DNA from 3 places in the Oleiphilus sp. HI0066 genome. Region 2 is predicted to be linked to each of the others. Evidence: predicted binding sites of a transcription regulator. Region 2 holds the regulator's gene; each other region holds the start of a gene.

Region 1 (8,069 bases), on a different contig from region 2:
TTTCTCAGAGCGTCTCATTCACAACATTCCAGTGCTGATAGGCTAGCAATGGTTTTTACAGATGCGCAAATAGGGGCTTGGGTGGCTGCATGGTTATGGCCGCTGTTCAGAATTGCGAGTTTCTTTATGGTGATTCCGGTCATCGGCACGCAGTTAGTTCCGATGCGCGTTCGTGTTGGTTTAGCATTCGTCGTAACGTTGCTTGTTGCTCCTTTGCTTCCACCTGTTCCTGAAATTGAGCCCTTATCTTTTACTGCGATGTATGTGACCTTGCAGCAAATTTTTATCGGTACCTTAATGGGCTTAATGTTTGTGTTTTTGATGCAGCTGTTTGTTGCTGCAGGTCAGATGATCGCCATGCAGATGGGCCTAGGTTTTGCGTCGATGATCGATCCGAGTAATGGGGTAAATGTCCCAATCCTATCTCAGATATTTTTAGTTTGCGTGACGCTTATCTTTCTTTCGATGAATGGCCACCTCGTTATGATCGAAGTGGCAGTTCAAAGTTTTCAGGCGTGGCCTATTTCAGACCAAATTATCGGCCCAAATAGCGTGTCGCGAGAGGATCTCTGGGGATTCCTGATGCGCATAAATTGGTTGTTTGCATCTGCGCTAGTGATTGCGTTGCCTGCCATTACGGCGGTGCTGATCATAAATTTGTCGTTCGGCATCATGACGCGTGCCGCGCCGCAGATGAACGTTTTTTCTTTGGGTTTTCCAATCGGTATGTTGTTCGGTTTATTTATTGTCTGGGTGAGCATTTCAGGCTTATTGCCCCAGTTTGATAATTTCAGTACCGACACCTTCTTATTTTTGCGTGATATGCAGGGCTTTTAGATGGCAGAAGAAGGTAACGATAGCAGTCAGGAAAAAACCGAAGAACCCACCCCCAGGCGAATAGAAAAAGCCAAGGAGGAGGGGCAGGTTGCGCGCTCAAAAGAACTGAACACGGCCTTGCTTTTGATTGTAGGTACGGGCGGGCTTCTGATCTTTGGCGCGCAAATTGGCGAAACGATGGTTGAGATCATGAAGCATAGCTTTGTGTTGCCACGCGAAGTTGTTTTTGATTCTCACCAAATGGGCCTTTATTTGCTGGACGCTGCGGGCGAAGCCATGCTCGTCACGATGCCTTTAATGGTAATGCTCTTTATTGCAGCAATTGCCGGCTCTATTGTGCTTGGTGGTTGGCTGATAGCGCCCAAAGCTGTCGCGCCTAAATTTAGCCGTATGAATCCCTTGAAAGGTTTGAAGAGGATGTTTTCGCTCAAATCTCTCGTAGAGCTTGCCAAGGCGATTGCCAAGGTCGGGATTGTCTTATTTTTCGCGGTTGTTTTACTTCAAATTCATACCGAAGAGTTGTTAGGTATTGCCAATCAGGCGACCGTCACGGCCATGGCTCATGCTGCCGATATTTTGGGTTGGAGTTTCTTTTTTCTGTCTTGCACGATGATTATTATTGCAGCTGTTGATGTTCCTTTTCAGATGTACGATCACAATAAGAATCTGAAAATGACCAAACAAGAAGTCAAAGACGAATTCAAAGACACTGAGGGTAAACCTGAAGTTAAGGGCCGTGTTCGTCAGCTCCAGCGTGAAATTTCTCAGCGGCGCATGATGCAAGACGTTCCTCAAGCCGACGTCATTATTACCAACCCCGAACATTACTCAGTCGCCCTGCGTTACAAGCCTGATCAAGACGATGCCCCAATCGTGCTTGCGATGGGGGTGGATGAGGTTGCTATGAAAATCCGAGAAATCGGTAGAGAGCATAATATTGAGTTAGTGGCTGCGCCGCCTCTTGCTCGTTCGATTTATTACAATTCAAAAGTTGGGGAAGAGGTGCCTTCGGGTCTATATGTGGCCGTTGCTCAGGTGCTTGCGTATGTCTTCCAGTTACAACAATTCCGAAGACGTGCAAGACCTCGCCCAAGTATGCCTGACATCCCAATTCCGGATGATCTACAGCACGATTAGCAGCATGTTATAAAAAATATCGATCGGGGTTAAAACTTGGGTCGATTTTTGCAAAACACTGTAGCTAGCGATAGTTGTGACGAAAAATCGTCATTCGTAGTTATCATCACAAGATTGATTAGGTGTTATGCAAACAAGTCTTGGCTTAAATCAGCTTAAATTTATTCAAAGCCACATGGCCATTCCGCTATTGCTGATAGCGGTGCTTGGCATGATGACCTTGCCTGTACCTCCTTTCCTGTTGGACTTGTTATTCACCTTCAATATTGCCTTGTCGTTGGTTGTTCTTCTTGTCTGTGTTTATGCGCTCCGCCCCATGGAGTTTGCGATATTTCCTACGGTTTTGTTGGTTGCGACCTTACTACGTTTGGCATTAAACGTTGCGTCAACGCGTGTTGTTCTCCTAGAAGGCCATGAGGGCGGGGACGCAGCCGGTAAAGTAATTCAAGCCTTTGGTGAAGTGGTTATTGGCGGCAACTACGCCGTTGGTCTAGTTGTATTCGCAATCTTAATGATCATCAACTTTGTGGTCGTGACCAAGGGTGCTGGGCGTGTATCTGAAGTAAGTGCTCGATTTACACTCGATGCGATGCCAGGCAAACAAATGGCAATTGATGCAGACCTTAACGCAGGAATTATCAATCAAGAAGAGGCGAAGTCGCGTCGGGAAGAAGTTGCCACGGAAGCAGATTTTTATGGGGCGATGGATGGTGCATCAAAGTTCGTACGTGGTGATGCCATTGCGGGTTTGTTGATCTTAGCCATTAATATTATTGGCGGTTTGAGTATCGGCATTTTGCAGCACCAACTAGAGTTCAATGATGCGATGCAAAAGTACTCGCTTCTTACGATTGGTGATGGCTTGGTCGCACAGATTCCATCGTTACTTCTTTCTACCGCTGCGGCAATTATGGTGACGCGTGTTAGTACGACACAAGACATGTCATCACAAGTGCTTGATCAAATGTTTTTGTCGCCTAAGGCTTTGTATATCGCCTCTGGTATTCTAATCGTGATGGGCATCGTACCTGGCATGCCGCATTTTGCGTTTTTGTCGCTTGGTATTCTTGTCGGCGCGGGGGCTTGGTATCGTGATCGCCAGAATAAAAAGCCGCAGGTAGAACCTTATGATGGGCCGGTCCCTCAACGTGGCTCGCAAGCCAATGTTGGTAGTGCGCAGGTGCAACCTGACTCTTCAACTCTAGAGCTTCCAGCGGGGCAAGAAGGTCAACAAGAATCGTCCCAGAAAGAGTTGGGTTGGGATGATGTGATGACCGTAGATATTATTGGTCTAGAGGTAGGTTATCGATTAATACCCTTGGTTGATAAAGGTCAGGGCGGTCAGCTCTTGGGTCGTATAAAAGGTGTGCGCAAGAAGCTCTCACAGGAGCTTGGATTCTTGATGCCATCAGTGCACATCCGCGACAATCTTGACCTCATGCCTAATGTCTATCGTCTCACCTTGATGGGGGTGACCTTGGCCGAAGCAGAGATTCATCCCGATCGAGAGCTGGCGATTAATCCTGGGCAAGTATTTGGTAGTATTGATGGAATTGCGGGTGTCGATCCTGCTTTTGGCATGGAAGCCGTTTGGATCGATCCAGAGAACAAAGATCAAGCTCAAGCCTTGGGTTATACCGTTGTGGACGCAAGCACTGTTGTCGCAACGCATCTTAACCAACTTCTTCAAAAACATGCTTATGAGCTATTGGGTCACGAAGAGGTTCAGCAATGGATTGATCAGTTGACGAAGCAGGCGCCAAAACTTGCTGAAGAATTAGTGCCAACCACTTTAAGTGTCTCCTTTCTATTAAAAGTACTTCAGAATCTATTGCAAGAAGATGTGCCAATCAAAGACATGCGTTCTATTGCTGAGGCTTTGATTAGTCGCGCACCTAAAGGCGCAGAGCCAGAAGTGTTGACCGAAGCTTGTCGGCAAGGTTTGAAGCGGATGATCGTACAAACCCTGATTGAAGGTGAGGCGGAAATTCCTGTTATTACACTCGAGCCTGAATTGGAACAGCTATTGCTTAAGTCTGTACAGCAAGCACAGAAAACCGGCGGTGCCGATGATCTCGGAATGGTCTTGGAGCCCGGTATTGTGGAGAACTTGCAGCGTTCACTAGCAGATGTAACGCAGCGACAAGAAATGCTTGGAAACCCCGTAATACTGTTAGTTTCCGCGCCAGTCCGCCCAGCGATGGCTAAGTTCTCACGCTTTGTAAATGACGGTATTCGGGTGCTCTCATATCAAGAGATTCCGGATAACAAGCAAATAAATATAGTGTCGACGGTCGGTCAATAATTTGACTACAGGAAGTTGTCGTCAAAAAAGCCTTTAGGTGAAGAGTTATGAAAGTTAAGCGTTATTTCTCCCATTCAATGCAAGATGCTTTGCGTCAGATACGCGAAGATTTAGGCCCTGATGCGGTGATTCTTTCAAACTCAAAAACAAATGGTGGTGTCGAGATATTGGCAACTGCCGAATATGAAGATCAGCCAGAGCAGGGTGTTGCTCAGGTATCTAATAATGAAACTAAAGTGAGCGCGTCCGAGCTCGCAAAACAACGCGCTGAGCGCAGTCTCGAATTGCAGGCGGAAATGGATAGAAGTCGTCGCCGCATCGAGAGCGTGAAGCAAGAACAGAACGTCATTAAAACAGAGCAGTTTGGTCAAACGAATAAGATTCAGGCGACTCCTGCAGTCAATCATGATGAGCGTTCGAGCAAGCAAGATGATGCGATTTACGTGATGCAGGAAGAGCTTCGTGAACTACGCGAAATGATTTCTGCTCAGGCGAAACAGTCGACTTCGCAACAATCTATTGAACCAATGCCTCAAGCTGTTGTGACGCCAAGCCAATCGATCGTAGATGAGCGCTTAGAGCGTCTAGCGATTCAGCAGCCTATTCGAAAGCAATTGCTAGATAGCGTTGCAAGTGAAGGCGATTCTGATACTGCTTGGGCAAAGGTGCGTAAACAAATTCATGGTGCGATTCAGACAGAATATAGCGAAATCATCGACATGGGTGGCGTGATTTCACTTGTTGGCCCGACCGGAAGTGGCAAAACAATGACGATTGGTAAGTTGGCTGCGCGTTATGTTATGCGTCATGGGGCAGATGGTATTGCTTTGGTGACAACAGATCGTTACCGAATCGCCGCACACGAGCAGCTAAAAGTGTTTGGAAGAATTCTGAATGTTCCAGTGCATGTTGTTGACGAGGATAATTGCTTAGATGCGATTCTAGACAAGTGCTCTGATCGCAAGCTTGTATTGGTGGATACGGCTGGTTTGATGCAGTCTGATCGTTCGTGGAATGAGCAGCTTAAAGAATTGAAAATGTCTGCGCATCGCATTCAAAACTACTTAGTGATGCCGGCAACGGGTCAGTATGCTGTGATGAAGGCTAACTATAAGCATTACAAGATGGTCGGGCTAGCGGGAACAATTATTACCAAACTTGACGAAGCTGTAAGCTTTGGGGAAGCATTAAGTTACCTTATAGCGAGTAAACTTTCCTGCGCGTATGTAACAGATGGCCAGAGAGTGCCAGAAGATATTCATTTGGCGGAGCGTCAAAGTCTGCTCAATAAAGCGGAGGAATTATTGAATAGTTCCGAGCGATGGGTGACAATTCCGAGCCACGCGAATGCGCAGCAGCATGTAGACGAATCAGTTAGCAATTTTGCTTAATATCACTGGCGTCAACTAGACAAATTTCACCAATCACCTATTTTGGTTGTTGGTAGTCGCTTTTAAGGTTTGTCTTGTCTCGAAGCGAAGAAGAAGTAAAACAAAAGGATATTCATCAGCATGGCGAATTCTAGCCCTGTTCAAGTTATAGCGGTCACTGGCGGTAAGGGTGGGGTCGGTAAAAGTAATGTATCGATCAACCTTTCTTTAGCCTTAGCGGATCTAGGTCGCAGAGTGACATTGCTCGATGCGGATTTAGGTTTGGCAAATATCGACGTGCTCTTGGGAATTACCGCAAAGGGAAATATCTCAGACGTTATATCAGGTGATTTAAGTCTGCGCGATATTCTTGTAGAAGGCCCCAAAGGAATAAAGATCGTGCCGGCTGCATCCGGAACGCAAAAGATGGTTGCGCTTAACCATCTAGAGCACGCCGGTTTAATCAACGCCTTCAGTGAATTATCACAAGATCTTGACGTTCTGATTGTGGATACCGCAGCGGGTATATCAGATGGTGTTGTATCGTTTGTTCGTGCAGCCCAAGAAGTGTTACTGGTTGTGACCGATGAGCCAACGTCTATTACCGATGCCTATGCATTAATAAAGCTGCTTAATCGCGACTACGACATGTACCGTTTTCGTGTCCTTGCAAATATGGTTCGCAGCCCAGAAGAGGGGCGCCATCTCTTTTCAAAGCTTACCTCTGTGACGGAACGTTTTCTTGATGTTGCACTCCAATATGTAGGTTCTGTTCCTTACGATGAAAACGTACGCAAAGCTGTCCAGCGTCAGCGCCCTGTATTAGAAGCTTACCCCCGCGCTAAAGCATCTATAGCATTCAAGCAGCTCGCTCAAAAGGCTGATTCGTGGCCATTACCAAGCACTCCAAGAGGACATTTGGAGTTTTTTGTTGAGCGCTTAGTACAAGCCTAGGATTGGCTGTAGCCTCGTAATGATTTATTCCCCATGCAGTACTTTTACGGCAGGGCCATACTGTTTTGTTGATGTATAGCGAAAAAGAAACACAGTACGCAGATGAGTTGATCGTGAAGCATGCGCCCTTAGTAAAGCGTATTGCACATCATCTAATGGCTCGCCTTCCATCAAGTGTTCAAGTCGATGATTTGATTCAGGCCGGCATGATTGGCCTGCTAGAGGCTGCGCAAAAATACGAAAGTGATCGTGGTGCGTCGTTTGAGACTTATGCCGGAATCCGAATTCGCGGCGCGATGATGGATGAAGTCCGTAAGGGCGATTGGGTGCCTCGTTCCGTACATCGCAACGCGCGCCGCATCGCGGAAGCAGTAAAAGCGATTGAGGCTAGAACTGGGCAAGATGCGAGTGACGAGCAAATTGCCGCAGAGCTTGAAATGTCTCTCGATGAATATTTTGCGTGCCTGAAAGATAGTAATGCCGGTAAGCTTTTTTCACTCGAGGAACTGGCTGAAAACTCTGAAGGCCAAGGCTTTGAAGTCGAGAGTGGCTCGACTGCTGATCGACCGAGTGATTTCTTTAGTGAGCAGCAGTTTAAAAAAGCCCTGGCATCTGAGATAGAGCGTTTGCCGGAACGCGAAAATTTAGTGCTTTCTCTTTACTATGAAGAAGAGATGAATCTAAAAGAAATAGGCTTAATTCTTGATGTGAGTGAGTCTCGTGTTAGTCAAATTCACTCACAGGCAGCTATCCGTTTAAAGTCAAGAATGTATGAGTGGATTGATTCGTAATTTACGACTATCCATAACTAATCAAAGTTCTTGATTTTCCAATAAAAAAAACTGGCTAGACTCATTTCTCTGTCTAGACTTCATATTAGGGTTTGAAACGCTATCAAAGGTTTCGACAGGAATGGAGGTCGACTTGAATAAAGATATGAAAATCCTTGTTGTTGATGATTTTTCGACAATGAGGCGCATTATTAAAAACCTACTTCGCGATTTAGGGTTCACAAATACCGATGAGGCTGATGACGGCAATACTGCATTGCCGATGCTGAAAACCGGTAAGTATGACTTCCTCGTGACGGATTGGAACATGCCAGGAATGACTGGTATTGACTTGCTTAAGACCGTTCGTGCAGATGATGACTTAAAGTCTTTACCTGTGTTGATGGTTACTGCTGAAGCAAAACGAGATCAGATCGTTGCAGCGGCACAAGCAGGTGTAAATGGGTATGTGGTTAAGCCATTTACAGCAGCCGTCTTGAAAGAAAAAATCGAGAAAATCTTCGAACGAATTGATGCCTAGTACTGTTATGAACGAACTAACTCCGTCTCAAGCAGCGCAAAGCATTGAAGGTGTAGAAGGCTTTGAACAACTGCTTAAAGAACAAACAAGTCAGCTAAAAGATCTCGTTGATCAGGGCGACTTGTCTTCCGCGCTTAGTCTCATCTCTGAGATTA
Region 2 (8,069 bases):
TGGGAGTTATTGCTTCGTGCTCGTGCAATAGAGACACAAAGCTTTGTGTTGGCTGCAAATCAATGCGGAGAGCACCAAAAGGGCCGCCGTACTTGGGGGAACAGTATGATCATTGATCCCGATGGGAATATTTTGGCATCAGCCAATCATGAGCCGGATATTATAGTTGCGAACTTAGATCTTTCCTTTTTATCCGAGATCCGCAAAAAGATGCCAATTGCCCAGCATAAGCGTCTTTAGTCTTTACTGCTGCGCTTTGTAGTTTTATAGAGCGCTACGATTTAATTCAGAATATCTTCTTCGTATTGCTTCAAGAACTTGAAAAGCTTTTTGGCTGCGCCGGTATTCTTTTCGTTTTGACGATCTTTATTCGCGTTTCTCACAAGCTGGCGTAATGTCTGTATCTCAACGCTTGGGTGTTTTTCGACGAATTCAGTTAATGCCGCATTACCTTCGTTGATCAGTCTTTCTCTCCAAGCTTCGAGCATATGTAAGCGTTTCGCGTATATATCGCTAGATGTATCGAATCGATCGAGTACTGTCTGAATTGCATCAATGTCTTGGTTGCGCATGACTTTGCCAATGTACTGTAATTGGCGTCTTTTGGCTTCCCGTGACGAGATGCGTTTGTAGGTCGTGATGCCTTCTTCTAATTCTTCTGAGATAGGTACTTGTTCAAGGTGGGAAGCTTTTAATTCACAAAGCTGCTTGCCGATTGCTTGTAACGCTTCCATCTCGCGTTTAATTTGGCTACGACTTTTAATGTCTTCGTCGAAATCTTCGTTGTTGCTATCGAATGGGTCGTGCTGACTCATAAAGTACCTGTGATCAAATTTATGCGTAGGCGATTGAGGCTAGGCCTAAAAAGGAGAGGAAGCCTACAACATCAGTGATAGTAGTCAAGATCACGCCACCTGCGAGTGCTGGATCAATGTCGCGCGATTTCAAAAAGTAGGGGAGTACGGTACCTGCTATAGCGGCTACAACGAGATTAATCATTAAGGCTGATGCGATTACGATTCCGATCGTGATGTCTTTGAACCATAGCATTGCGAGGCCTGAAACCACGGCAGCCCATAATGCGCCGTTAATCATGCTCACAGTGAACTCGCGATTGAGTAGCCACTTTAAGTTGCCACTACTGATTTGACCGACTGCCATACCACGTATCACAAGTGTAAGAGTTTGGCTTCCTGCTATGCCGCCCATACTGGCAACGATTGGCATTAGTACAGCCAGTGCCACGACTTTTTCAATAGTACCCTCAAACATGCCAATCACGGCAGAGGCAATAAAGGCGGTGACTAAGTTTATGCCCAGCCAAACAGCGCGCCTTTTGGTTGTTTGCTTCACCGGTGCGAAGGTGTCTTCATCCTCGTCGAGCCCCGCCATACTCATCAATGAGTGATCAGCATCATCCCTAATGACATCAACCACGTCATCAATGGTGATACGCCCAAGCAATATATTATCGTCGTTCACGACTGGTGCGGTGACCAAGTCCTGACGTTCGAATACATTCGCGACTTCGCTATCTGGCATATTGACGTTGATTGTCGTGATGTCTGTTTCCATGACCTCACGAACCGTAGCACTTGGGCTAGATACCAACATCGTAGTTAGTGGAAGGATACCGACCAAAACACCATTTCGGCTAACAACGAGAAGACTATCTGTCATCTCGGGTAGGCTTCGGTGTCTTCGCAAGTAGCGCAGAACAACGTCCATTGTGATGTCCGCACGGATAGTTACCGTGTCGGTGTTCATCAGGCCACCGGCAGTATCTTCCTCGTAGGCGAGGACTTCCTCGACACGTTCCCGGTCTTGGCTGTCCATGGAGTCTAGGACTTCGCCAATGACAGCTTCAGGTAGGTTCTGCAGTATGTCTGCTAGGTCATCTGTATCGAGATCTTCGGTGGCGTCGATAAGTTCTTGCGCATTTAACTTGCTCAAGAAATAGGCTTGGACGTCTTCGCTTAGGTCTTGAAGAACCTCTCCGCGATAATCATCATCGACGAGCTGCCAAATAATATTACGCTGTTTAGGTGGAGAAGACTCGATGAGGTGAGCGACATCGCTCGTCGATAAGCTCTTATTAATAATGCGAGCTACTTGCTTCAGAGAGCCGGCTTCAATGGCATCCGAAATGGAGCGCCAGTGTTGCTCTGGTGTCTGATTGTTAGAGTAGCTTGCCATGGGAACGCCGAAAGTTTGTTTAAGCTATGAGTATAGCGTATGGCGTGCAGATCGGTTGATTAATTTCTTAAGAAAACAATGGCTTAATAGGATAAGTTATAACGAATTAGAGTTAACTTTCTTCATCAAACCGATTATTGATCAATGTTTTCAAGGCATTCATGGCTTGCTCTTCATCCGCGCCATCAACAGTAATCGTTATCTGGGTGCCCTTGCTGGCTGCAAGCATCATGACAGACATGATGCTTTTTCCGTCAACTTCTCTATCGTCTTTTGTGATGGTAAAACTGCTTTCAAAATGACCGGTGCATTCCACGAATTTGGCTGCTGCTCGGGCATGCAGTCCAAGATCATTGATAATTTCGACAGTTTCGCGAAGCATTCGATTCCCTTTGAAGTCTCAGTGTTTTCTTAGAATTTATTTTATTGGGTTTTCATTGGAGCGGATAGTTCTTTGTGGCGAATCAACACGCTTTTGTGAGATTGCTTAAAGTATGCTCCGATTTTTTCGCATAAATAAACGCTACGATGCTGGCCGCCTGTGCAGCCAATGGCAATTGTCATATAGCTGCGGTTATTTGAGGCGAATTGATCAATCCACTTGTCGAGGAAAGTAATAATTGAAGACTCCATTTCCTCGACTTCTGAATGTGAACTTAAGAAATCTTCAACAGGTTTGTCGAGCCCCGTGAATACGCGTAGAGATGGGTCCCAGTACGGATTAGGGAGGCATCGAACGTCAAAAACATAATCTGCATCGCTAGGCACGCCGTGTTTGAATCCAAACGATTGGAATAGTAGGGCCATTTCTTGTGTAGCTCTGCCTGCTACTCGTAGTTTGATATGGTCACGCAATTCATACAAAGACATGTCGCTTGTATTTATATTGAGGTCAGCCTGCCTGGAAATGGGTTCTAATAAAACGCTCTCTTTGTTGATGGCTTCGCTTAAGGAAATGTCGGGAGAGCTTAAAGGGTGTTTTCTTCGTGTCGCATGAAAGCGCTTTATGAGTGTTTCGCTATCCGCGTCAAGAAAGATAATGTCTGTTTCGATATTCTGATTTTGAAAGGCTTGATAAAAAGCAGGGAAGTTTTCTATGCCGCTTTGTAGGTTGCGGGCATCAATGCTCACGGCAACTTTTGCCAAGCGCTCATCTGTTTGTCTTGCTGATTGTGAGCCAAGCTCTAAGAGCAAACCGACAGGTAGGTTGTCGATGCAGTAATAGCCTAAGTCTTCTAAAACATGGAGGGCAGTACTCTTACCTGAGCCCGATCGGCCACTAATAATTACGAGTTTCATGGTGCCTCCACAGTAAGGCAGTTAGCTTTCAGTCATTAACGTATAAAGCTCAGAATCAGATGATGCAGCACGTAGTTTATTGCAAAAAGAAGAGTCATTAAATCTTTCCGCTATTTGGCTAAGTAACTCTAAATGTTCGCTGCTTGCTTCTTTAGGAACGATCAGAACAAACAGTAGATTAACTGGTTGGTTGTCGATTGCGTCAAACGCGATATCTTGTTCAAGTGTAAATAATGCGCCTATGACTTTTGAGCATCTCAACATTCTGCTGTGAGGGATGGCAATTCCTTGTCCGATTCCAGTGCTACCTAATTTCTCACGGGCAATTAGATTTTCGAATAAATCTTCTTCAGACAGCTCGGGGATTTCTTGTGAAATTGCAGCTGCGATATGCTCTAGTGTTTTTTTCTTGCTAGTGCCCGGGAAACTGACGCGAGTCAGTCCCGGAACAAGAATAGAGCTAATAGTAATTGAACCTTCGTTCATTTTTCTTCCAATACTACGAGTAGCTACACGGCCCCATGCGAGCGCGCAACTTGTTTTTCTTTGTGTTTCAGTATCTGTCGATCAAGCTTGTCTATAAGCTTATCGATAGATGTATACATATCTTCGTCTTCTGCAGTACCGTGAATGTCTGCGCCGCTAATGTGAAGTGTGGCTTCCGCAATTTGTCTTAGCTTTTCCACTGAAAGGGTGACCTGCACATTTGTTATACCGTCCACGTGACGCTCAAGCTTCTCTAGCTTGTCAGTAACGTAGTTTTTCATTGAATCTGTTAGTTCAACGTGGTGACCGGTGATGTTTACTTGCATAAATGTCTCCTTGTTGGTTTTTTGCGGAAGAAATTTCCGCGGATGCTTCTAACAAGTCTTGCGAATATACAGCTTCTTACATTAAACGCTTCCTTTCGTTAGAAGGCGGGATTGACATCGCTTCGCGGTACTTTGCAATAGTACGGCGAGCAACGTTAATGCCTTGATCTTTGAGTAGGTCTGCAATTTTGCTGTCGCTAAGAGGTTTCTTAGGATTTTCAGCAGCAATTAATTTTTTAATGATAGCGCGTATTGCCGTCGATGAGCATTCGCCGCCAGAAGTCGTCCCAACATGGCTTGAGAAGAAGTACTTCAGCTCAAAGATGCCACGCGGTGTGTGCATATACTTTTGCGTTGTTACGCGAGAAATTGTGGATTCATGCATATCAACTGCTTGGGCTATATCATGGAGAATAAGCGGTTTCATTGCTTCTTCACCATAGTCTAAAAAGCCTTGTTGATGTGCAACAATTTTGCTTGCAACTTTGAGCAAAGTCTCGTTTCTGCTTTGGAGGCTTTTTATAAACCACTTAGCTTCTTGAAGTTGGTCCTTCATGAAGTTGTTGTCGTTGCTATTATCTGCACGTTTTATAAAGCCAGCGTAGCTGTTGTTTACGCGAATCTTAGGTGCGATTTCTGGATTGAGCTCTACTTTCCAGCGCCCATTTACCTTTTTCACCACGACGTCGGGAACAACGTATTCTGGTTCCGCTTGAATCACTGACTCGCCTGGGCGAGGGTTTAGCGATTGGATCAAGCGAAGAACTTCTTTCAAATCGTCTTCTTTAAGACGACTTCTTCTGATGAGCTGTGCGTAATCGCGACTACCCAGCAGATTGATATAGTGGCTGACGACAAGCTTGGCTTGCGGTAGCCACTCAGTGTCGGGATCTAGTTGACGTAACTGAAGCATTAGACATTCTTGAAGGTCTTTTGCGCCCACGCCTGCTGGGTCAAAATGTTGAACACGCTTCAGAACTGCGTGAACTTCTTCTAGTTCGACTGGATCTTCATCTTCTTCGTTAAATAGACCTTGATGAATATCTTCAATGGTATTTTGTAGATAGCCTTCCATGTCAATCGCATCAATAATTGTTTCTGCAATTAAACGATCGCGGTCAGAAAATGGTGTTAGATTAAGTTGCCATAGCAGGTGATCATTCAGAGACTCGCTAATTGAATTTCTGCTTTCGAAATCGCTGTCGTTCTCATCTGGCATTGTGCCAGAGCTTGCTGGGCCACTTGTTTGGTAGATGTCTTCCCATGCAGTATCGACAGGTAAATCGGTTGGTATCGAATCGCTAAATTCATCGCGTTCGCTTTCGTGAAGATCTCGTGATGGCTCGACTTCTGAATTTGATACTTCGCTAGATTGTTCATTTTTTGAATTTTGCTCTGACTCGCTATTTGGCGTCTCAGGACTGTCTTCAATCATTTCTAGCATTGGGTTTGATTCCAATGCTTCTTGGATTTCCGCCTGAAGATCTAGAGTCGATAGCTGAAGCAGTTTAATAGCCTGCTGCAGCTGGGGCGTCATTGTAAGACTTTGCCCCATTTTGAGTTGTAGGGATGCCTTCATTACCATCAGTCGGTCATCCTAACTTTTTCAGTGTTTTTGTCATTGTCGAACGAATTCTCTATGTGCTTGTCCAGCACGTAATGTCATATCTTCTATTTTAAGAACTTCCGAGAAGAATTTGAACGAGTTTTTGATGAACTTAGTTAAACCTTTTTTCACTGGTAATTGCACAGGGAATTTGGTTTTAAATTGTAAATTCATCGCCAAGGTAAACCTCGCGCACCTTTTTGTTCTCTAATACTTGCTCAGACGAGCCTGATGCAATGATGTGTCCATTGCCAACAATATAGGCTTGTTCGCAAATGTCTAAGGTCTCTCTCACGTTGTGGTCGGTGATAAGTACGCCAATATCTCGGTCGCGAACTTGTCGCACTATTTGCTTGATGTCGCTTACTGAAATTGGATCAACCCCTGCAAAAGGTTCATCTAGTAGAATGAAATCTGGCTCCATTGCGAGAGCTCTCGCAATCTCGACGCGACGGCGCTCGCCCCCGGATAAAGCCATACCTTGGCTGTCGCGAATATGTTCTATATGAAATTCTTTTAGTAATTGATCGGCTTTTTCGCGTTGTTCGGCCTTGCTTAATTCTTTTCTCGTTTGCAGAACGCTCAGAATATTTTCATATACAGTAAGTTTTCGAAATATTGATGCTTCTTGTGGTAAGTAACCAATACCGGCTTTTGCGCGCCCATGCATTGGCATGTTGCTAATGTCTCTGTCATCAATGAGGATTTGGCCCTTATCCTTGGATACTAGGCCAACGATCATGTAAAAGCAGGTAGTCTTACCCGCGCCGTTCGGACCAAGCAAGCCAACAATTTGTCCTGTTTTGATTTCAAGCGATACGTCGATAACAACTTGTCGTTTTTTGTAGGCTTTAGCAAGATGCTTAGCTTGAAGTGTCTTCATTAGGATTCGCTTGGTCTAGATTGTCGTTGGTTTGTGAATCGGAGTTTTCACTTGAAGGCTCAGATGCTTGAGGGAAGTACTGAATCTTCACTCGTTTGCCACTATCTTGATCCCCTTTGGCGCGAATTGCTTTGTCCATGATGTCGTATTCAATGCGATTTCCGGAAAACGAATTGGTGTCCTGGGCGAGTGTGGCGTTGCCGTTAAAAATCAAAACAGCATCTTTTGCTTTATACGTGATTTGTTCAGCTTGGCCGCTGGTGTTTTGAATATTGCTACTGGCGTCTGTTTGCTTGAATGTCGCGGGTGTACCATTCGCAATGATTTGTGTTACGGCGCGTTCACGAGCAAAAACACTGATGTTATCTGCGGTGAGTGTTGTCGAACCCTGGCGAATGATAACGTTGCCGCGATAGGTCGAAAAACCCTGTGAATCATCGATCACGGCACTGTCGGATTCAATTTCAATAGGTTGGGTTCGATCTACGTCAATGCTGTGAGCATTGTGCGTGGCAGTGAGTAAAAATAAAGTGACTAGAGCTAGGCTATTAATTCGCCAAGTCATAAATACCTCTAACGCGTTGAGAGAGTTCGATTTTTCGATCGTTGAGCGATGCTTCTAATCCGATAGATTTAAGCGTGCTTTTATCCTGAGTAATACTAACTTCGCGATCAGTAGATATAAAGTCATTGCGTGTATCGATATTCAGGTCTTGGGTAAGGATTGTTGTGATTTGTCCTTCTGAGCTAGTACGAGAAAGCTTGACCCGATCCTCTAGATATAGGTTTCCAGTATCGGCGTTAAATTGCCCTGATTCTGCGTTAAGTCTTAATTTGTCGCCTTGCTCATTGGTATACCAAATGGTTGGAGATTCTGTCGTAATCAGGGCATCATCTTTAAAGTAGAGAGACTTATCTGCTTTGACTTCTAGTTCTAGTTCGCCTGATTCTCCGAATTCCCGTAGGTAGGTATTGTTAGCGAAAGCAAAAGGTTTCTTTTCATTGCTGAATAGTTCTGGCGTCTCAGTTTGTGTAATGTCGCTGGTGTAGAACAGGCTTACCCCGACCAGTAAGATGACCGCCAATAATGAGAATTTTGATCGTTTAAAGGTTTTGCTCATATCACTTTTTTAAAAATGATTGATGAATGTCGTCGAGTAAACCTTGCGCTGATAGTATGAAGTCGCATGCCTCTCTTACGGCGCCATGGCCTCCGCTTGTTTGTGTGCACATGTCTGCATGTTCTTTCACAAAGCTATGCGCGTTCGGGACG
Region 3 (8,069 bases), on a different contig from region 2:
GTAGACCTTGGTAGCGCCACTTAGGCCAATTGTTAAAGCCAAAAGGAAGAGGGAAGAAATGATTGATTTTGTCATGGCTTCGGGCAGCTCCGTTGCGTATTAGGCTGCTACTAGTATGAACCTCAGATATAAAAAAGCCCAGCATTTGCTGGGCTTTTCTTTAAAACAAAGTCTTAAACTGAGTAGTACATGTCGAACTCAACTGGGTGAGTTGTCATGTTCAATGTCTCAACTTCTTCACGCTTAAGTTCAAGGTAGCCTTGAATCATATCTTCAGTGAACACGCCGCCTTTTGTAAGGAATTCGTGATCAGCTTCAAGAGCGTCAAGTGCAACGTCAAACGTTTCAGCAACAGTTGGGATCTCAGCCGCTTCTTCAGCTGGAAGATCGTACAAGTCTTTATCTGCTGGATCGCCAGGGTGGATCTTGTTCTGGATACCGTCAAGACCAGCCATCATCAATGCAGAGAACGCCAAGTATGGGTTTGCAGATGGGTCAGGGAAACGAGCTTCCATACGACGCGCTTTTGGCGAGTTAACGAATGGAATACGGATAGAAGCTGAACGGTTACGTGCAGAGTATGCAAGCATAACTGGAGCTTCGAAACCTGGAACCAAACGCTTATAAGAGTTTGTAGAAGCGTTAGTGAATGCGTTGATCGCGCGAGCATGCTTGATGATACCGCCGATGTAGTACAAACACTCGTCTGAAAGACCTGCGTAGCCGTCACCAGCGAAGATGTTGTTGCCATCTTTTGCTAGAGACATGTGTACGTGCATACCAGAACCGTTGTCACCTACAAGAGGCTTAGGCATGAATGTCGCAGTCTTGCCGTAAGCGTGTGCAACGTTGTGTACACAGTACTTAAGAATTTGAACTTCGTCGGCTTTGTTTACAAGTGTGTTCGCACCAACGCCGATTTCACACTGACCAGCAGTACCTACTTCGTGGTGGTGTACTTCGATCACTAGTCCCATTGCTTCCATTGCAGCACACATTGCGCCACGAAGATCGTGCAAAGAGTCAACTGGTGGTACTGGGAAGTAACCGCCTTTAACGCCAGGACGGTGACCAGTGTTGCCGCCTTCGATGCTTGCGTCGCTAGACCATGCAGCTTCTTCAGAGTTGATTTGGTACATCGCACCGCTGATGTCAGCTTTCCACTTAACATCGTCAAATACGAAGAACTCTGGCTCTGGACCAAACAATGCGCTGTCTGCGATGCCAGTAGACTTCAAGTATTCTTCTGCGCGCTTAGCAACAGAGCGTGGGTCACGCTCGTAGCCTTGCATAGTTGCAGGCTCAACGATGTCACAACGCAAGATAAGAGTGGTTTCTTCAGTGAAAGGATCAAGAACTGAAGTAGAGTCGTCAGGCATAAGGATCATGTCTGATTCGTTGATGCCTTTCCAGCCAGCGATAGATGAACCGTCAAACATTTTGCCTTCTTCGAAGAAGTCTTCGTCAACTTCAGATGAAGGGATGCTTACGTGCTGCTCTTTACCACGTGTGTCTGTGAAGCGAAGGTCTACCCACGTTACTTCATTTTCTTGGATCAGGCCCAGAGTTTTCTCTGACATTATATTTACTCCATTTAACGGATGTTTTCGAACACCAAAGAGGTCGTTCTTGTATTTCGGTCTGCGACGATTGTTATCACCTTTGCAGATGTTTGTTGTCGCAAACTGTTGTTTTATTGACGCAATAAGCGTTCTTTGGGGCTTATTTCGTACTCGCGCCTATAAAATTGGCAGCAGCGTAACACGCTAGGCAACCTATTTATAGGGTTTCACGGGGTGTGCCCGCTTTTGGTTCACTAGATATGCAAGCATCTTGCCAAAAGTTAAGAGGCTCTATTTTTTGAGTATAAACAACGAATTAGGAATTTCTTGGAATTTTACAAAGGTTTTTATTGCGCCTTAATGGTGCGCATGGCTTCTTGCAGGGTCAATTTGGTGCATTCGTTGTTTTGGGTAGGATTGCAAATAAATGTACATTTGATGTCCATCTTCATTTGCTTGCTGTATACTCCGCGTCCGATTTTTTAACCCTCAAATTTTTGGGAATTGCTGTTGTGATTGAGAACCTTAGAAATATCGCCATTATCGCGCACGTTGACCATGGTAAGACTACCCTGGTTGATGGCTTGTTAGGTCAGTCCGGTACCTTAGATCGTAAAGATGAAGGTGCTGAGCGAATTATGGACTCGAACGATCAAGAGAAGGAGCGTGGCATTACCATTCTTGCTAAGAACACAGCAATTACATGGAATGATTACCGTATTAATATTGTGGACACTCCTGGGCACGCCGACTTCGGTGGTGAGGTAGAGCGTGTTCTTTCTATGGTTGATTCTGTACTACTTCTTGTTGATGCAGTAGACGGACCGATGCCACAGACGCGTTTTGTAACGTCAAAGGCGTTTGAGAAAGGTTTGAACCCGATTGTTGTTATCAACAAGATTGACCGTCCGGGTGCGCGTCCTGATTGGGTAATGGATCAGGTGTTCGACTTGTTTGATCGACTCGGTGCAACCGATGAGCAGTTAGACTTCCCTGTGATTTATGCGTCTGCATTGAATGGTATTGCGGGAGATGATCCGGAAGAAATGGCAGAAGACATGACGCCATTGTTTCAAATGATCGTTGATCAAGTTCCAGCGCCAAAAGTTGACCCTGAGGGTTCTTTCCAAATGCAAATCTCTGCATTGGATTATGATTCATATGTAGGTGTTATTGGTATTGGACGCATCACGCGCGGAACGCTGTCGCCTAATCAGCAAGTTATTGTTAAGCAAGCAGATGGCAACGAGCGTAAAGGTAAGGTTCTTAACGTGAAGGGTTATCATGGTCTTGATCGTGTGGATACTGATTTGGCGAGTGCGGGCGATATTGTGTGTATTAATGGTATCGACGGATTAAGCATTTCAGATACTTTATGTGATCCAGCAAATGTTGAAGCATTGCCGGCGCTAAGTGTTGATGAGCCAACAGTAAGCATGACCTTCCAAGTAAACGATTCGCCGTTTGCTGGTCTCGAAGGCAAGTTCGTAACTTCACGAAATATCAAAGATCGTTTAGATCAAGAGCTTATCCATAATGTAGCATTGCGTGTTGAGCAGGGCGATACAGCTGATAAGTTTGTTGTGAGCGGTCGTGGTGAGCTTCACCTTTCAGTTTTGATCGAAACAATGCGTCGTGAAGGCTTTGAACTAGCAGTATCTCGTCCAGAAGTTATCGAGAAAGAAATCGATGGCGTGATGATGGAGCCCTACGAGAACGTAGTAATTGATGTTGAAGATCAGCATCAGGGTTCGATCATGGAAGAGCTTGGTTTGCGTAAGGCTGAGTTGACTAACATGGAGCCAGACGGCAAAGGTCGCGTAAAACTCGAGTTCTCAGTGCCGTCGCGCGGTTTGATTGGTTTCCGTGGTCAGTTCCTTACGCTTACATCAGGTAGCGGTATCATGACATCTGTATTTGATCGTTATGATGTAGTTAAAGCTGGTGAAGTTGTATCACGTCAAAATGGTGTATTGATTTCAATGGTGAAAGGCAAGACCTTGTCTTACTCTTTATTCAATCTTCAGGATCGTGGTCGTTTATTCTTGGGTCACGCTGTAGATGTATATGAAGGCCAGATTATCGGTATTCACTCTCGTTCTAACGATTTGGCAGTTAACCCTACAAAAGGTAAGCAGCTAACGAACGTACGTGCATCTGGCACAGATGAAGCGTTAACGCTGGTTCCACCTATTCGTCACACGCTAGAGCAAGCGCTTGAATTCATCGAAGATGATGAGCTAGTTGAGGTAACGCCTGAAAGCATTCGTTTGCGTAAAAAGCTATTGACTGAAAACGAACGTAAGCGCGCGAAGTAAGTTTTTCAGTAAAGTTTAGAAAGCCGAAGCATGTCTTCGGCTTTTTTTATATCTTGAGAAAGTAAACATATACTGGAGTCAGAGTACTTTTACTCTGACCTCTAATTGGTTTTGGAAAGTGAGGCGATGAAAGCACTTATTCAAAGAGTAAAAAATGCATCGGTTGAAGTGAATGGGCAAATTGTCGGAGCTATTGATGAGGGTATTCTTCTGCTGCTAGGCGTTGAGAAAGATGACGATCAGCTGGTTTCAGACCGTATGCTCAAAAAAATTCTCGCTTATAGAATCTTTGATGATGAGAACGGAAGAATGGGGAGAAGTCTTGCTGATATAAATGGCGGTTTGTTGGTTGTGTCACAGTTCACCTTAGTGGCTGATACTAAAAAAGGAACCAAGCCGAGCTTTTCTTCAGCGGCGCCGCCGGAGCATGGTGAGTTGATATATAACCACTTTGTGGCACAAGCGTACGAATCGCACCAAAATATTGCGACCGGTCAATTCGGCGCAGATATGCAGGTAAGCCTCTTAAACGACGGGCCTGTGACCTTTATGTTAGAGCTCTAATCTTGCATTTATTGCCTTATTTTCCCTGAAATATGACAAAAATAAGAATTTTTGCACTAAAAAATTGCGTAGTGTAACAAAGTGTACTAAACAGAATACAAGGGAATGCATTAAGTTATTGCTCTAACACGCTGTTTTGACTATAAAAATGAACATTTTGTAGGTTTTTGTGGGTGCCATTGGAAATCTGGCACGGTTCTAGCTAAATGCTTAAGCGTTAGGAAATGGAGTAACTTGCCATTAGTAAGCGGCGATACTCTTGTTTAGAAACGAGTGCTGACAAAGCGCATATTTTCTAAACAAGCTGTAACGTGCGAAATGTGAACTTTTTGGCTTAAGATACTTTTGGTCAAACCAACGAGCATACTTTTGGTGCACTCAGTGTTCGAAAGTATGGCAGTCGTGAAAGAAATTGCTCGGTCATTTCGGTTGTAATATTTCTGTCATGGGTGTGAAATTAAATGGGCACCACTTTGGGGTTTCCCATTGAAACTATAAAAAACAATTTAATAGCTATTAAATTAACTAAGAACGAGCGGGCAAGGCCCAATCTTCAATTAGCAATAAGGAAGACGAAATGAAAAAGACTCTGATCGCTTCAGCTGTAGCAGCAGCTGCACTATCTTCAAACGCATTCGCGATGGATCATGCATCTGATCTTGCTGAAAAGCTTGATTTAATGCCAACTATCTACGGTAACATTCAGTTAGTTAACGACACTACTGATGACTCGCTTACAGATGATACTACTTCTGAGTTCGCAGATAACGGTTCTACGCTTGGCTTCAAGCACGAGCACGAGATCGCTTCAGGTATCTCAGGTTATTTCAAAGCTGAGCTTGAGTTCGATGCTGATGACAAAGAAGGTAACGGCGGCCTTAACGGTTTTGACGAAGCTTACATCGGTGTAAAAGGTGATTTCGGTAGCGTTCAGTTTGGTTCTGACGATACTGTTGCTGAAGATTTCGACGTTATGGACTTCGAAGAAGTTTATGGTATCGGAACTGGTAACTTGGTTGGTATGTCTGAAGGTGACAACATCCAATACCGATCTCCAGATTTCAACGGTTTGACTTTTGGTGTTACTCAAAAAGCTGATCAAAAGCCTACTGACACTGTATTGACTTCTGCTTCTGTTGGTTACTCTGCAGATGCATTCGGTGCAACTCTTTCTTACGCAGTTGGTCGTGGCGATGCAGAAGATGCATTCGGTCTTGGTGGTACTTTCGCTATTGAAGACTTAACTTTGATGGCTTCTTACGAAGATCAAGATAAAGCTTCATACGCTGCGATTGGTGCATTGTACACAATGGGTGCTGCTCAATACGGTACTGGTGACAACGGCTTGGACGGTGCTGCTGAAGAAACTGTTGACGAGTTCTGGTTGCAAGCGCTTTATAACATCAGCGACAACATGTACACGTACATTGAATACGTTGATGCAGAAGAAGAAACTGGTTCTACTACTACTAAGGATCAGTCTAACTTCTCAATCGGTGCTACATACTATTTCTAAGTCTAACTTAGTAAGCTAGTTAAAAAGAACCGGCCTATTGGCCGGTTTTTTTGTGTCTGTTGTTTAGTAAAATTTTACTGTTGTTAAGGTGTTGGATTAGAAAATGGCAAGAGAATTGGAATTGAAGCTGCGTTGTCGCGAGCAGATTGATTTGCAGGCTGTAATACAGTGTTGTGAAGATCTTGGTGCTACTTTTGCTTCTAAAGATCAGGCGCTCACTGAATCGAAGAATCTGCGCAATATTTACTTTGATACGGATTCTCTATTGCTGCACAAACAGCGCATGGCTTTGCGGGTGCGAAATAAAGCTGGATATTACATTCAAACACTTAAAACATCTGGAACAAGTATTGATGGAATCAGTCAGCGGGGTGAGTGGGAGTGGTCGCTGGATCAGAGCGAGTTAGATATGCCTTTGTTGAATGAAGCGCCTGTCTGGAGTGCGCAGTTGCGTGATCAAGAATATCGTGCTGTGTTTGAAACGAACTTCTTACGCGAAGCGTGTGAGTTTGATTATCAGGGTTACGCTTTTGAGCTGGTATTAGATGTCGGAGAGATTGTATCTCAAGCTCGCACTAATACGGTGTCTATCAATGAAATTGAGATTGAGCTGAAGGTCAGTCATTCTGCCGAGTCGGCTGGTATGGGAACTGGAAAGGCTGTTTCGGTTTTACAAAGTTTATCGCATGCACTGTGTCAGAACTTGCCATCAGAGCAATATGATGTAAGCAAGGCGGAACGTGGGTACGCCTTGTTTTTAGGCTAAAGAATGATGTTTGGCGGTATTAAGAAGATGAAGTTAGTTGTTGCATGTAAAGCTTGCTTGCTATGTCTTATTCTGAGTTTGTATGCCTCTGTTTCTTTTGCTGATCTCCCAATTGAAAACGCGACAGAAAAAGCAGCTGAGCAAGCGCCTGGCGGCGTGGATGCAATTCAGCATAGCGATGTGAAGTTGGCCGAGTTTTACGTGCTTTATCAGTCAGTGCTGTCTGATTACCTTGTGCCGGGTGAGAAGAATGGTGTTGAACTTAATTTAGTCAATTATGCCGATCTTCGTTCTGACGATCGGTTAGATACGCTCATGCAGTTTTTGGCTGAATACGATTATGATCAACTAACGAATAAGACGGAGCGTATTGCCTACTTCTTGAATGCGTACAACATTATGGCGATCAATATGGTTGTCGAAAATTGGCCCCTGAAAAGTCTTCGCGGTTTAGGGAATATGTTTCGTCCTGTGTGGACGCATAGTTGCGGCACATTTAATAACGAGCACATGACCCTGCGAAAGCTTGAGCATGATATTTTGCGAAAACAAAATGAGCCTCGCATTCATTTCGCTTTAAATTGCGCTTCTGTTTCATGTCCTGATTTGCGATCTGAGCCCTATGTTGGCGAGAGGCTCGAGCAACAGTTGTCTGAGCAAACTTTTGGCTTCTTTAAACAATCGGGAAAGGGCGTGGTTGTTGATGGCAATCAGATCAAGGTGACACCTTTGCTTGATTGGTTCGAGGAGGATTTTGAACCGGTAGGTGGGGTGACTGCTTTTCTTCATACATATCTGCCAAAAGATAGTGTTCCTGCTGATTGGCAGCTTCAAGGTTTTCTTCCGTACGATTGGGAGGTCAATGCGCATCTCTCGGGATCAGAAAAACGCCAAATTAGAATGCGAGATAAGTAAGTCTTTCGGTTTCCTCTTCCGGCTTAAAACTTGATGCAGGGCAGCATTTTGTTGAGATGCTTTGCTACACTTCTTCGCATTACTCGTATTCTTTATCGTTTCATTGGTATCCACTATGTCGTTCGCACATTTTGTCGTTGAGCAACCATCCTCTTTACGCGCAAACGCTACCCGTTTTTTAGATCATGTTCAGGAAAGTGATTCTTATGAATTGCTGTCTGATGATTTCAAAGCAACGTTGACGCGAGCTTGTGCGCTCAGCCCTTTTGTCGCTGAGTTTGTCTCTAAGTACCCTGAAGTATTAGTTGATTGGCAGTCACCGGATTCGGCTTTGTTTTTAGGGCGATCTGAAAAATTGATGACTCAGCTCTTAGCTCAGAAGCTAGACGAGTGTAATGATGAAACTCAAGCAATGGCTGTGTTACGCG

What was found. The regulator sigma-54, encoded in region 2, starts transcription at its own class of promoters, with help from an activator protein. The targets are predictions, from matches to a motif close to TGGCACNNNNNTTGCTNT.
Region 1: a site for sigma-54 is predicted at 2,012-2,029, ahead of flhA (flagellar biosynthesis protein FlhA). Genes of this name have one in related genera too.
Region 3: a site for sigma-54 is predicted at 1,822-1,839, ahead of glnA (glutamate--ammonia ligase). Genes of this name have one in related genera too.

Annotation. Positions count from the first base shown of each region.
Region 1 is NZ_LWFH01001089.1:7,517-15,585, reverse strand. It holds gene fliQ (flagellar biosynthesis protein FliQ) at 1-46, shown strand, start outside; gene fliR (flagellar biosynthetic protein FliR) at 49-837, shown strand; gene flhB (flagellar biosynthesis protein FlhB) at 838-1,974, shown strand; gene flhA (flagellar biosynthesis protein FlhA) at 2,102-4,279, shown strand; gene flhF (flagellar biosynthesis protein FlhF) at 4,327-5,670, shown strand; gene A3738_RS13770 (MinD/ParA family protein) at 5,791-6,603, shown strand; gene A3738_RS13765 (RNA polymerase sigma factor FliA) at 6,675-7,394, shown strand; gene cheY (chemotaxis response regulator CheY) at 7,528-7,914, shown strand; gene A3738_RS13755 (protein phosphatase CheZ) at 7,922-8,069, shown strand, end outside.
Region 2 is NZ_LWFH01001211.1:14,373-22,441, forward strand. It holds gene A3738_RS16635 (carbon-nitrogen hydrolase family protein) at 1-240, shown strand, start outside; gene yjgA (ribosome biogenesis factor YjgA) at 282-815, opposite strand; gene mgtE (magnesium transporter) at 835-2,196, opposite strand; gene A3738_RS16650 (HPr family phosphocarrier protein) at 2,309-2,578, opposite strand; gene rapZ (RNase adapter RapZ) at 2,620-3,495, opposite strand; gene ptsN (PTS IIA-like nitrogen regulatory protein PtsN) at 3,517-3,981, opposite strand; gene hpf (ribosome hibernation-promoting factor, HPF/YfiA family) at 4,005-4,307, opposite strand; gene A3738_RS16670 (RNA polymerase factor sigma-54) at 4,384-5,886, opposite strand; gene lptB (LPS export ABC transporter ATP-binding protein) at 6,071-6,796, opposite strand; gene lptA (lipopolysaccharide transport periplasmic protein LptA) at 6,777-7,361, opposite strand; gene lptC (LPS export ABC transporter periplasmic protein LptC) at 7,345-7,917, opposite strand; gene A3738_RS16690 (HAD family hydrolase) at 7,919-8,069, opposite strand, start outside.
Region 3 is NZ_LWFH01001400.1:8,264-16,332, forward strand. It holds gene A3738_RS21100 (DUF4124 domain-containing protein) at 1-75, opposite strand, end outside; gene glnA (glutamate--ammonia ligase) at 174-1,580, opposite strand; gene typA (translational GTPase TypA) at 2,075-3,880, shown strand; gene dtd (D-aminoacyl-tRNA deacylase) at 4,007-4,444, shown strand; gene A3738_RS21120 (porin) at 5,022-5,960, shown strand; gene A3738_RS21125 (CYTH domain-containing protein) at 6,064-6,726, shown strand; gene A3738_RS21130 (DUF547 domain-containing protein) at 6,730-7,641, shown strand; gene glnE (bifunctional [glutamate--ammonia ligase]-adenylyl-L-tyrosine phosphorylase/[glutamate--ammonia-ligase] adenylyltransferase) at 7,757-8,069, shown strand, end outside.